Regions from separate parts of the Streptomyces sp. NPDC058877 genome, predicted to be linked through region 1. Evidence: riboswitches for the same ligand, from Rfam matches in the RefSeq annotation. Region 1 holds a riboswitch; the other holds the start of a gene.

Region 1 (4,064 bases):
GCCGGGCCGTGGCCGGACACGCCGTGCGAGGTCACACAGACAGCATGCGCCAGGGACGAAGCCGCCCGCATCCGGGACCGGTGCGTTCACCGTCGTGAGCAGGGTGTTCCGCGGAGCTTGGGCCGGCTCCGTCCTCCTCTGCCGGGCCGGTGACTCCCCGGGCCGAGCGGCCGGGCCCGTCTTAGGCCTGCCGGTCACCGCGCCCCGTCTACCCTGGGAGGGGTGGGCAAGGGACGGACGACCGTGTTCTTCCCCGGGTCCGAGCCGCGCAGGCGGAAGGGCGGCCGATCATGTTCTTCAGCGACCGCAGTGACGCGGGGCGGCAGCTTGCCGCCCGGCTCGACCACCTCAAGGACCGGGACGTCGTGGTCCTCGGGCTCCCGCGGGGCGGCGTGCCCGTGGCTGCCGAGGTGGCGGACGCCCTCGATGCGCCGCTCGACATCTGCCTCGTACGCAAGCTCGGGGTCCCCCAGCAACCGGAGCTCGCGATGGGGGCGCTCGGGGAGGGGGGCGTCCGGGTGCTCAACGAGAGGGTGCTCCGCGAGGCCGGGGTGAGCGAACGCGAGCTCGCCGCCGTGGAAGCACGGGAGCACGTGGAGCTCGACCACCGGGCCCTCCGCTACCGGGGCGACCGGCCTTCCGTGCCGCTCGACGGACGGACGGTGGTGGTGGTCGACGACGGCCTGGCGACCGGGGCCACGGCCCTGGCGGCCTGCCGGGTGGTCCGCGCCCGTGGCGCTGCCCGGATCGTCCTCGCGGTCCCGGTGGCTCCGCGCGGCTGGACGACCCGGCTCGGCGGGGAGGTCGACGAGACCGTCAGCGTGCACACGCCGGACCGGTTCTTCGCGATCGGGCAGTTCTACCGGGACTTCTCACAGACCGCGGACGCCGAGGTCGTCGCCTGCCTGGACCGGAACAGGGCCGCGCGCGACCCGGTCGTGCAGGACACGGACGTGTGGATCCCGGTCACCGGCCGCACGCTCGCCGGACGGCTCGCGGTGCCCGAGGGAGCAGGTGGCATCGTCCTGTTCGCCCACGGCAGCGGAAGCAGTCGGCACAGCCCCCGGAACCGGGCGGTTGCCGCCGGGCTCAACCGGGCGGGGCTAGGGACGCTGCTCTTCGACCTGCTGACCGAGGCGGAGGCCACGGACCGGGCAAGGGTCTTCGACACCCCACTGCTCGCCGGGCGGCTTGCCGGGGCCACCGAATGGCTGGCCGCGCGGCCCGAGGGGGCCGGACTTCCCCTGGGGTACTTCGGGGCGAGCACCGGCGCGGCGGCTGCGCTGTGGGCGGCCGGCGACCCCGAGTCCCGGGTGAGCGCCGTCGTCTCGCGCGGCGGCCGGCCGGACCTCGCGGGTGAGCGCCTGGGGCGGGTGCGCGCCCCCACGCTCCTGGTGGTGGGGGGCGCGGACGCGCTGGTCCTCGACCTCAACAGGAGGGCCCAGTCACTGCTGCGCTGTGAGAACCGGCTCACCGTGGTGGGGGGTGCCGGCCACCTCTTCGAGGAGCCGGGGGCCCTGGAGGAGGTGGCGGAGCTCGCCACCTCCTGGTTCGACGACCACTTCCGGCGGCAGCGGGTCAGTACGCCCCGTTGACGTTGTCGATGGAGCCGTACCGGTCGGCCGCGTAGTTGCAGGCGGCGGTGATGTTGGCGACCGGGTCGAACAGGTCCATGGACGTACCGGGCACGTGGTAGGCGAGGAAGGTCGGCTCGATGACCTGCAGCAGCCCCTTCGAGGGGGTGCCAGCGGCGGCATTGGAGTCCCAGAGGTTGATGGCCCTGGGGTTTCCCGAGGACTCGCGCATGACGTTGCGGAGGATGCCGTCGTAGGTGCCGGGGATGCCCTGCTGGGCCATGATCGCCAGCGACTCCCTGATCCAGCCGTCGAGGTTGTCGGCGTAGTTGGTGGCGGCAACCGGAGCGGCCTTGACCGCAGCGGGGGCGGCCTGCGCTGCGGACGCGCCGGTGCCGGTGGTCACCACGGGGGCGGCCGGGCGGCGTTCGGAGCGGCTCGCGCGCTCGGTCGTCGTGGACTTCTTCGGCTTGCCCTGTGTGGCAACGGGCTTTGCGGAATTCTTATGAATCGTCAGCTTCAGACCGGGGTGAATGAGTGACGGGTTGTCACCCACGGCTCCCTTGTTGGCCCGGTAAAGGCTCTTCCAGCCGCCCTGGATTCCCTTCTTGTGGGCGATCAGGGAAAGCGAGTCACCGCTCACGACGGTGTAGGTGCGCGCGGCTGCCGGGGCGGTGACCGCCTTGGCGACGGCCGGGGCCGCGGGGCTGCTGAAGGGCCGGGCGGCCGTTTCCGGGGCCGCGGACGCCGGAGCGGCGTTGGCGGCGGCCGGCACGACCAGCGGCAAGGTCAATGCGGCGCCGCCCGTGCCCACCAGGGCCAGGCCACGGGAGACGGGACTACGACGGGGGCGGCGGTGCTTGCCGTGAGCAGGCATGACGGATTCCTCTCCGGTGCCTGCGAGGTGAGCTGTCGGGTTCGGACGGGAGGTGTCCGGCCGCGCGCACGCGGCTACACCCCGAGCCGTTCCGGATCACCGGACCGGCGTATTCGTGGGTCCCCCGCTCCTGCCGTCGGGTGAAAAGGGAGGTGTGTCGAGCGGCGGCAGGATTAGGCGATCCGCTCGAATGGAGGCGACCGTAGGCCAGTAATGCAACGGATAACAAGGGGAGCGGTTCTCGGGTATCGAAAAATGGATCAAGTAATTCCGCGAATTCAAGATCGATGATCTCTCCGGAATCTCGAACTTCCTTGCGCGGCAAGGGGAGGGGGGATCCTTCCGTCGAATGGATGGGGTGGGGAGTGAATCCCGTCACTCGATGCTTTATGTCTGATATGAGAAGTAATTCCATTCATGAGTAAATGTGCAGAAATTAGGTGTGATGTCACCGACTCGCCGGAGGTCGCCGCGGCGCGCCCTCTCCTTGCGAGGGTCAAAACTCGCAAAATGGACATTCAGCATTAAAGATGGGGGCAGTCGACCTAGGAGTCACCTCGATGTCCCCTTCCCCTCCGCTGCTCACCCCCGATGACCTTGACCGCGAGGCCGCCGCGCTCTTCGAGGACGCGGCCTGGCAGCAGATCGTCACCGGCGCGACCCCCGCCGGAAAGTCGGCCCCGTCGGAAGCGCACTGGCGGCAACTGCTCAGCGTGCCGGTGGAACGGTTGGTGGCCGATGCCCTCGCGGCCCTGCCGCAGGAGGTTCCTGCCGGGCGTCGCATCCCCGGCCGGATCGGCGCCGTGCTGCCCGACCGGCTCCACGCCTGGCGCCGCATCGGCCAGGTGGAGCTGCGTCCCTCGGTCCACCTGGGCTATGCCCGTCTGGTGCTGACGGAGTGGGGCTGGCAGAACGCTCCGTACAGACTGCGCAACGTCCGAGGTGCCCGGTGTGTCTGCGGGGCCCTCCTCGCCGCCCACCGCCTCGGCTACGGCGGCGCGGACACCATGAACGAGGCCGCCGCCTGGATCATGACGGAGCTTCGGGCCCGTGGGTGGCTGGATCTGATCGGTCCGTGGAACAGGGCCCCCGGCCGCACCGCCGCCGACGCACTGGCCCTTCTCGACGCCACGATCCGCCGCGCCGCGCACGCCGGCCGGTGACCCGCCCCGCCCGTCGCCGGGCGGCGGCAAGGAGGTCGCCGCCCGGTCGTGCGTCGGGGAATCAGCCGCTGGTGCTGGGCGCCCCGGTCTCGATGTGGCCGGTGTAGCGGCGCGACCACGTCCCGTCGACGTCGGCGACGATCGTGAAGTCGTACCAGCCGTCGTTGTACGCGACCGCGTTGAAGAAGTCCTCGCGACTGGAGTTCGCCGGCACCGTGTACGTCCACGGGCCGTCCGAGCGGTAGGCGTTCGAGCGGATCGTGAAGGTGACCGGTCCGGCCGAGGTGTTGGTCATCTTGAACCACAGGGCCGTCTTCCCCGTGCCCGCTTCGGGCGCGAACCGGGCCGCCACCTCGATGGCGCGGCCCGCCTTGGAGGCGTCCCCGATGAACCGGCGCAGGAAGCGGTTGGGGCCCATCATGGAGATGTCGTACTTACCGGAACCCCACC
Region 2 (4,064 bases), on a different contig from region 1:
TCCGAATAGCCATTCTTTGTATACGGCGCACATGTTAATTCTGGGCGCTCGCCGTGTTGACTGCGCGTTGCGAAAGCCTCACGCGCCCCTGCTCCTGCCTTTTGGGGCGGTGCAGGGACAGCGACCGTTCCGCGTGCAACGCCGTCAGCGCCCTCGCCCGCTCGGCGTCACCGCGCGCCACGGCGTCCACGATCGCACCGTGCTCCACCCAGGCCTCCAGCGGCTGGGCGGGCTGTTCCACGACGTACATCCAAGCGATCTTGTACCGCAGCTGAGTGAGCAGCGCCGTCAGGGCAGGACTGCCGGAGGCCTGCGCGAGCGTCTCGTGGAACCAACTCCCGAGCGACCTCAGGTCCTCGCCCTGTCCCCGCCTGGCCCGCTCCTGCCCCAGCCTGACCAGGCCGCGCAACACCTTCAGATGCGCCTGGGTGCGCCGCTGCGCCGCCCGCGCGGCCCCCAGCGGTTCGAGCAGCGCCCGCATGTCGAGGAGGTCGGCCGCCTCCTGTTCGGTGGGCTCGGCCACATGGGCGCCCGCATGCCGGCGGGTGACAACGAAGCCCTCGGACTCCAGGGTGCGCAGCGCCTCACGGACCGGAACGCGGGAGACCCCGTACCGACGGGCGAGCTGTTCCTCGGTCAACCGGCTCCCCCGCTCGAACAGACCGGAGACGATGTCGTCCCGGATCGCCGTGCATACCGAGTGCGCGGGAATGCGCATGTCCGACCTCCGCCTTGGTCCGCGCGAGACAACGTGATCGACGCCCGTCCTGCGTCCGATCTGCGACTCTATTGCAGCACGCCAGAATTTCCGATGCCCCAGCGGAATCCATGGATATCTTTTGGTCAGCAAAAAACCCCGGCTCAGTACGAGCCGGGGCTTTTGCGACGTGGTGCGCGACGGATCCGGATCAGACCGCGACGCCGCGGGCACGGAGGTACGAGATCGGGTTGACGTCCGAGCCGTACTCGGGGCTCGTGCGCGCCTCGAAGTGGAGGTGGGGACCGGTCGAGTTGCCGGTCGAACCCGAGACGCCTATCTGCTGGCCCGGCTCGACGGTCTGGCCGACGTACACGCCGATGGAGGCGAGGTGCCCGTACTGGGTGTAGGTGCCGTCGTTCATCCGGATGACGATGTTGTTGCCGTAAGCGCCGCCCCAGCCGGCCTCGACGACGGTGCCGGAGCCGACGGAGACGACCCGGGTGCCGTAGGCGGCGTGGAAGTCGACGCCGGAGTGGCTGCCGGAGGACCAGAGCGAGCCGCCGGTCTTGTAACCGGTGGAGACGTACGAGCCGGCAACGGGAAGCTGGAAGGAGGCCAGGCGGCGGCGCTCGGCCTCGCGGGCGGCACGCTCGCGCTCCAGGCGGATCTCCTTGGCCCGGGCCTCGGCCTTGCGCTTGGCCTCGGCCTCGGCCTTCGCCTTGGCGATGGCCTCGACGGCCTCCTGCTCCTGGGCGGCGGCCTGGGCGTTGATCCGGTCCACGAGGGAATCCTCGGTGATCACCTGGGTGAGGCCGGTGTCCTCGGGGGAACGGTCGTCCGTGTCGGCGGCGAGCGCCGGGGAGGCCAGGGTGCCGATGACGCCGGTGGTGGCGAGCGTCGCCGCACCGGCGATGCCCACGCTGCGGCGAGCCATCCGGCTCGAACCACGATGCTTCCCGGTGGCACGGGTGAACGCCATGAAGTGGCTGGTCCTTTCCTTCCTTCTCGCCTACCGGGTTAGCTGACGGGTTCGGAGCAGGAAGGTCTCCTACGAACCCCTCCGTCCGGGACGAAGGCGCTCGATTCACCCCAGGGACTCGATGTGGGTCCCCGGCTCCCCAGGCTCGCGCCTGACGGGGACTCGGCGATGACTGTTCGATGCCGCGGTTGCGGCACGTGCAACTGACGAACAGCCGGACCGACGCTATGCGGATCGTCTGTCAATCACCAAACAGACACGCTTATTTGTAAGACATGCCACAGGGCAGAAGGCCACCCTTACCAGCAATACGGACAAACGGGAGGTCCCTGACGAACCATGCCGTCAGGGACCTCCGTTGCCGGGCTCTGCCGTGGTCGGCGGAACGGATCAGCCGGTCACCACGGTCACTTCACCGATGCCGAGCGCCCGCACCGGCTCCGCGATCTGAGCGGCGTCACCGACCAGCACGGTGACCAGTCGGTCCACCGGGAAGGCACTGACCACGGCTGCCGTCGCCTCGACCGTGCCGGTCTCGACCAGGCGCGCGTACAACTCGGCCTGAAAGTCGTCCGGGAGGTGCTGCTCCACCTGATCGGCGAGCGTCCCGGCGACCGAAGCGGCCGTCTCGTACTTGAGGGGTGCCACACCCACGAGGTTCTGCACGGCCGTCTCGCGCTCGGCGTCCGTGAGTCCCTCCGCGGCCAGGGTCCGCAGCACCTTCCAGAGGTCCTCAAGCGCCGGACCCGTGTTGGGGGTGTCGACGGAACCGCTGATGGCCAGCATCGCCGCTCCGTTCCCCCCGGCGTCGGAGCGGAGCACCTGCCCGAAGGCCCGCACCCCGTACGTGTAGCCCTTCTCCTCGCGCAGGACACGGTCCAGGCGCGAGGTCAGGGTGCCGCCCAGGCAGTAGGTGCCGAGGATCTGGGCCGGCCAGACGCGGTCGTGCCGGTCCGGACCGATCCGGCCGATCAGCAACTGGGTCTGCACCGCACCGGGGCGGTCCACGATGACGACCCGCCCGGTGTCGTCGGCGGTGACCGGCGGCATCGGCAGCGGCTCGGCCGGCTCACCGACCCAGGCGCCCAAGGACTCGGCGAGGACCTTGTCGAGGTCGACGCCGGTCAAGTCACCGACGACCACGGCCGTGGCCGTGGCGGGCCGTGCGTACGCCTCGTAGAAGGCGCGTACCGCAGCGGCGTCGATCGCGGCGACCGTCTCCTCGGTGCCCTGGCGCGGCCGGGACATCCGGGAACCGTCCGGAAACAGCTCCTTGTAGAGCTGTTTGGCGGCGCGACGGGACGGGTTGGCCGACTCGTGCGGGATCTCGTCGAGGCGGTTGCGCACCAGGCGTTCGACCTCGGTCTCCAGGAACGCCGGCGCGACGAGGGCCTCGGACAGCAGGCCGAGCGCCTTGGGCAGGCGGGAGACCGGCACCTCCAGGGAGACTCGCACGCCCGGGTGGTCGGCGTGCGCGTCGAGCGTGGCGCCGCAGCGCTCCAACTCGGCCGCGAACTCCTCCGCACTGTGCCGGTCGGTGCCCTCGGACAGGGCGCGGGCCATGATCGTGGCAACGCCGTCGAGACCGGCGGGCTCGGCGTCCAGCGGCGCCGGCAGGAAGAGCTCCACCGCCACCACCTGCTGACCGGGCCGGTGGCAGGTGAGCACGGTCAGACCGTTGTCCAGCTTCGCACGGTCCGGAGCCGGGAAGGCCCACGGCTTCGCGGTGCCCGGCTGGGGCTGCGGGTGGAAGTCCATGTTCGTCAAAGACACGGCAGCGTCGGTCACTGGTCCGCTCCCTCTTCCTCGTCGCTGTCGCTCTGCTCGGTCGCCAGGGGCTCGTAGACGAGCACCGCACGGTTGTCGGGGCGCAGCTTGGCCGCCGCGACCGCCCGGACCTCGTCCGCGGTGACGTCCAGGACCCGGTCGACGGCGGTCAGGGCGAGCTGCGGGTCGCCGAAGAGCACCGCGAACCGGCACAGTTCGTCCGCGCGGCCCGCCACCGTGCCGAGCCGGTCCAGCCACTCCCGCTCCAGCTGGGCCTGCGCACGCTCCATCTCCTCCGACGTGGGACCCTCCGCCGCGAACCGGGCGAGCTCCTCGTCGACGGCCGCCTCGATCTGCGGCACCTCGACGCCGCCGGAGGTCTTCACGTCGAGCCAGCCGAGCGAAGGCGCCCCGGCGAGCCGCAGCAGGCCGAAGCCCGCGGCCACCGCGGTACGGTCACGGCGCACCAGGCGGTTGTGCAGGCGGGAGGACTCGCCGCCGCCCAGGACCGTCAGGGCGAGGTCGGCGGCGTCACACTCGCGCGTGCCGTCGTGCGGCAGCCGATAGGCGGCCATCAGCGCACGGGCGGGAACCTCTTCCTCGACGACCTCGCGCAAC

The links. A riboswitch is a leader RNA that binds a small molecule or an ion and turns the genes downstream of it on or off. The one in region 1 is predicted to bind cyclic di-AMP.
Region 2: linked by a shared signal. The riboswitch ahead of ACFW2Y_RS28235 (M23 family metallopeptidase) and the one ahead of ACFW2Y_RS29610 (transglycosylase SLT domain-containing protein) in region 1 are both predicted to bind cyclic di-AMP.

The regions. Positions count from the first base shown of each region.
Region 1 is NZ_JBHYMF010000187.1:3,758-7,821, forward strand. It holds gene ACFW2Y_RS29600 (SpoIIE family protein phosphatase) at 1-35, opposite strand, end outside; gene ACFW2Y_RS29605 (phosphoribosyltransferase family protein) at 291-1,595, shown strand; gene ACFW2Y_RS29610 (transglycosylase SLT domain-containing protein) at 1,579-2,451, opposite strand; cyclic di-AMP (ydaO/yuaA leader) riboswitch at 2,456-2,641, opposite strand; gene ACFW2Y_RS29615 (hypothetical protein) at 3,012-3,614, shown strand; gene ACFW2Y_RS29620 (phosphocholine-specific phospholipase C) at 3,676-4,064, opposite strand, start outside.
Region 2 is NZ_JBHYMF010000165.1:140-4,203, forward strand. It holds gene ACFW2Y_RS28230 (GntR family transcriptional regulator) at 35-718, opposite strand; gene ACFW2Y_RS28235 (M23 family metallopeptidase) at 909-1,679, opposite strand; cyclic di-AMP (ydaO/yuaA leader) riboswitch at 1,692-1,857, opposite strand; gene ACFW2Y_RS28240 (M16 family metallopeptidase) at 2,070-3,467, opposite strand; gene ACFW2Y_RS28245 (M16 family metallopeptidase) at 3,464-4,064, opposite strand, start outside.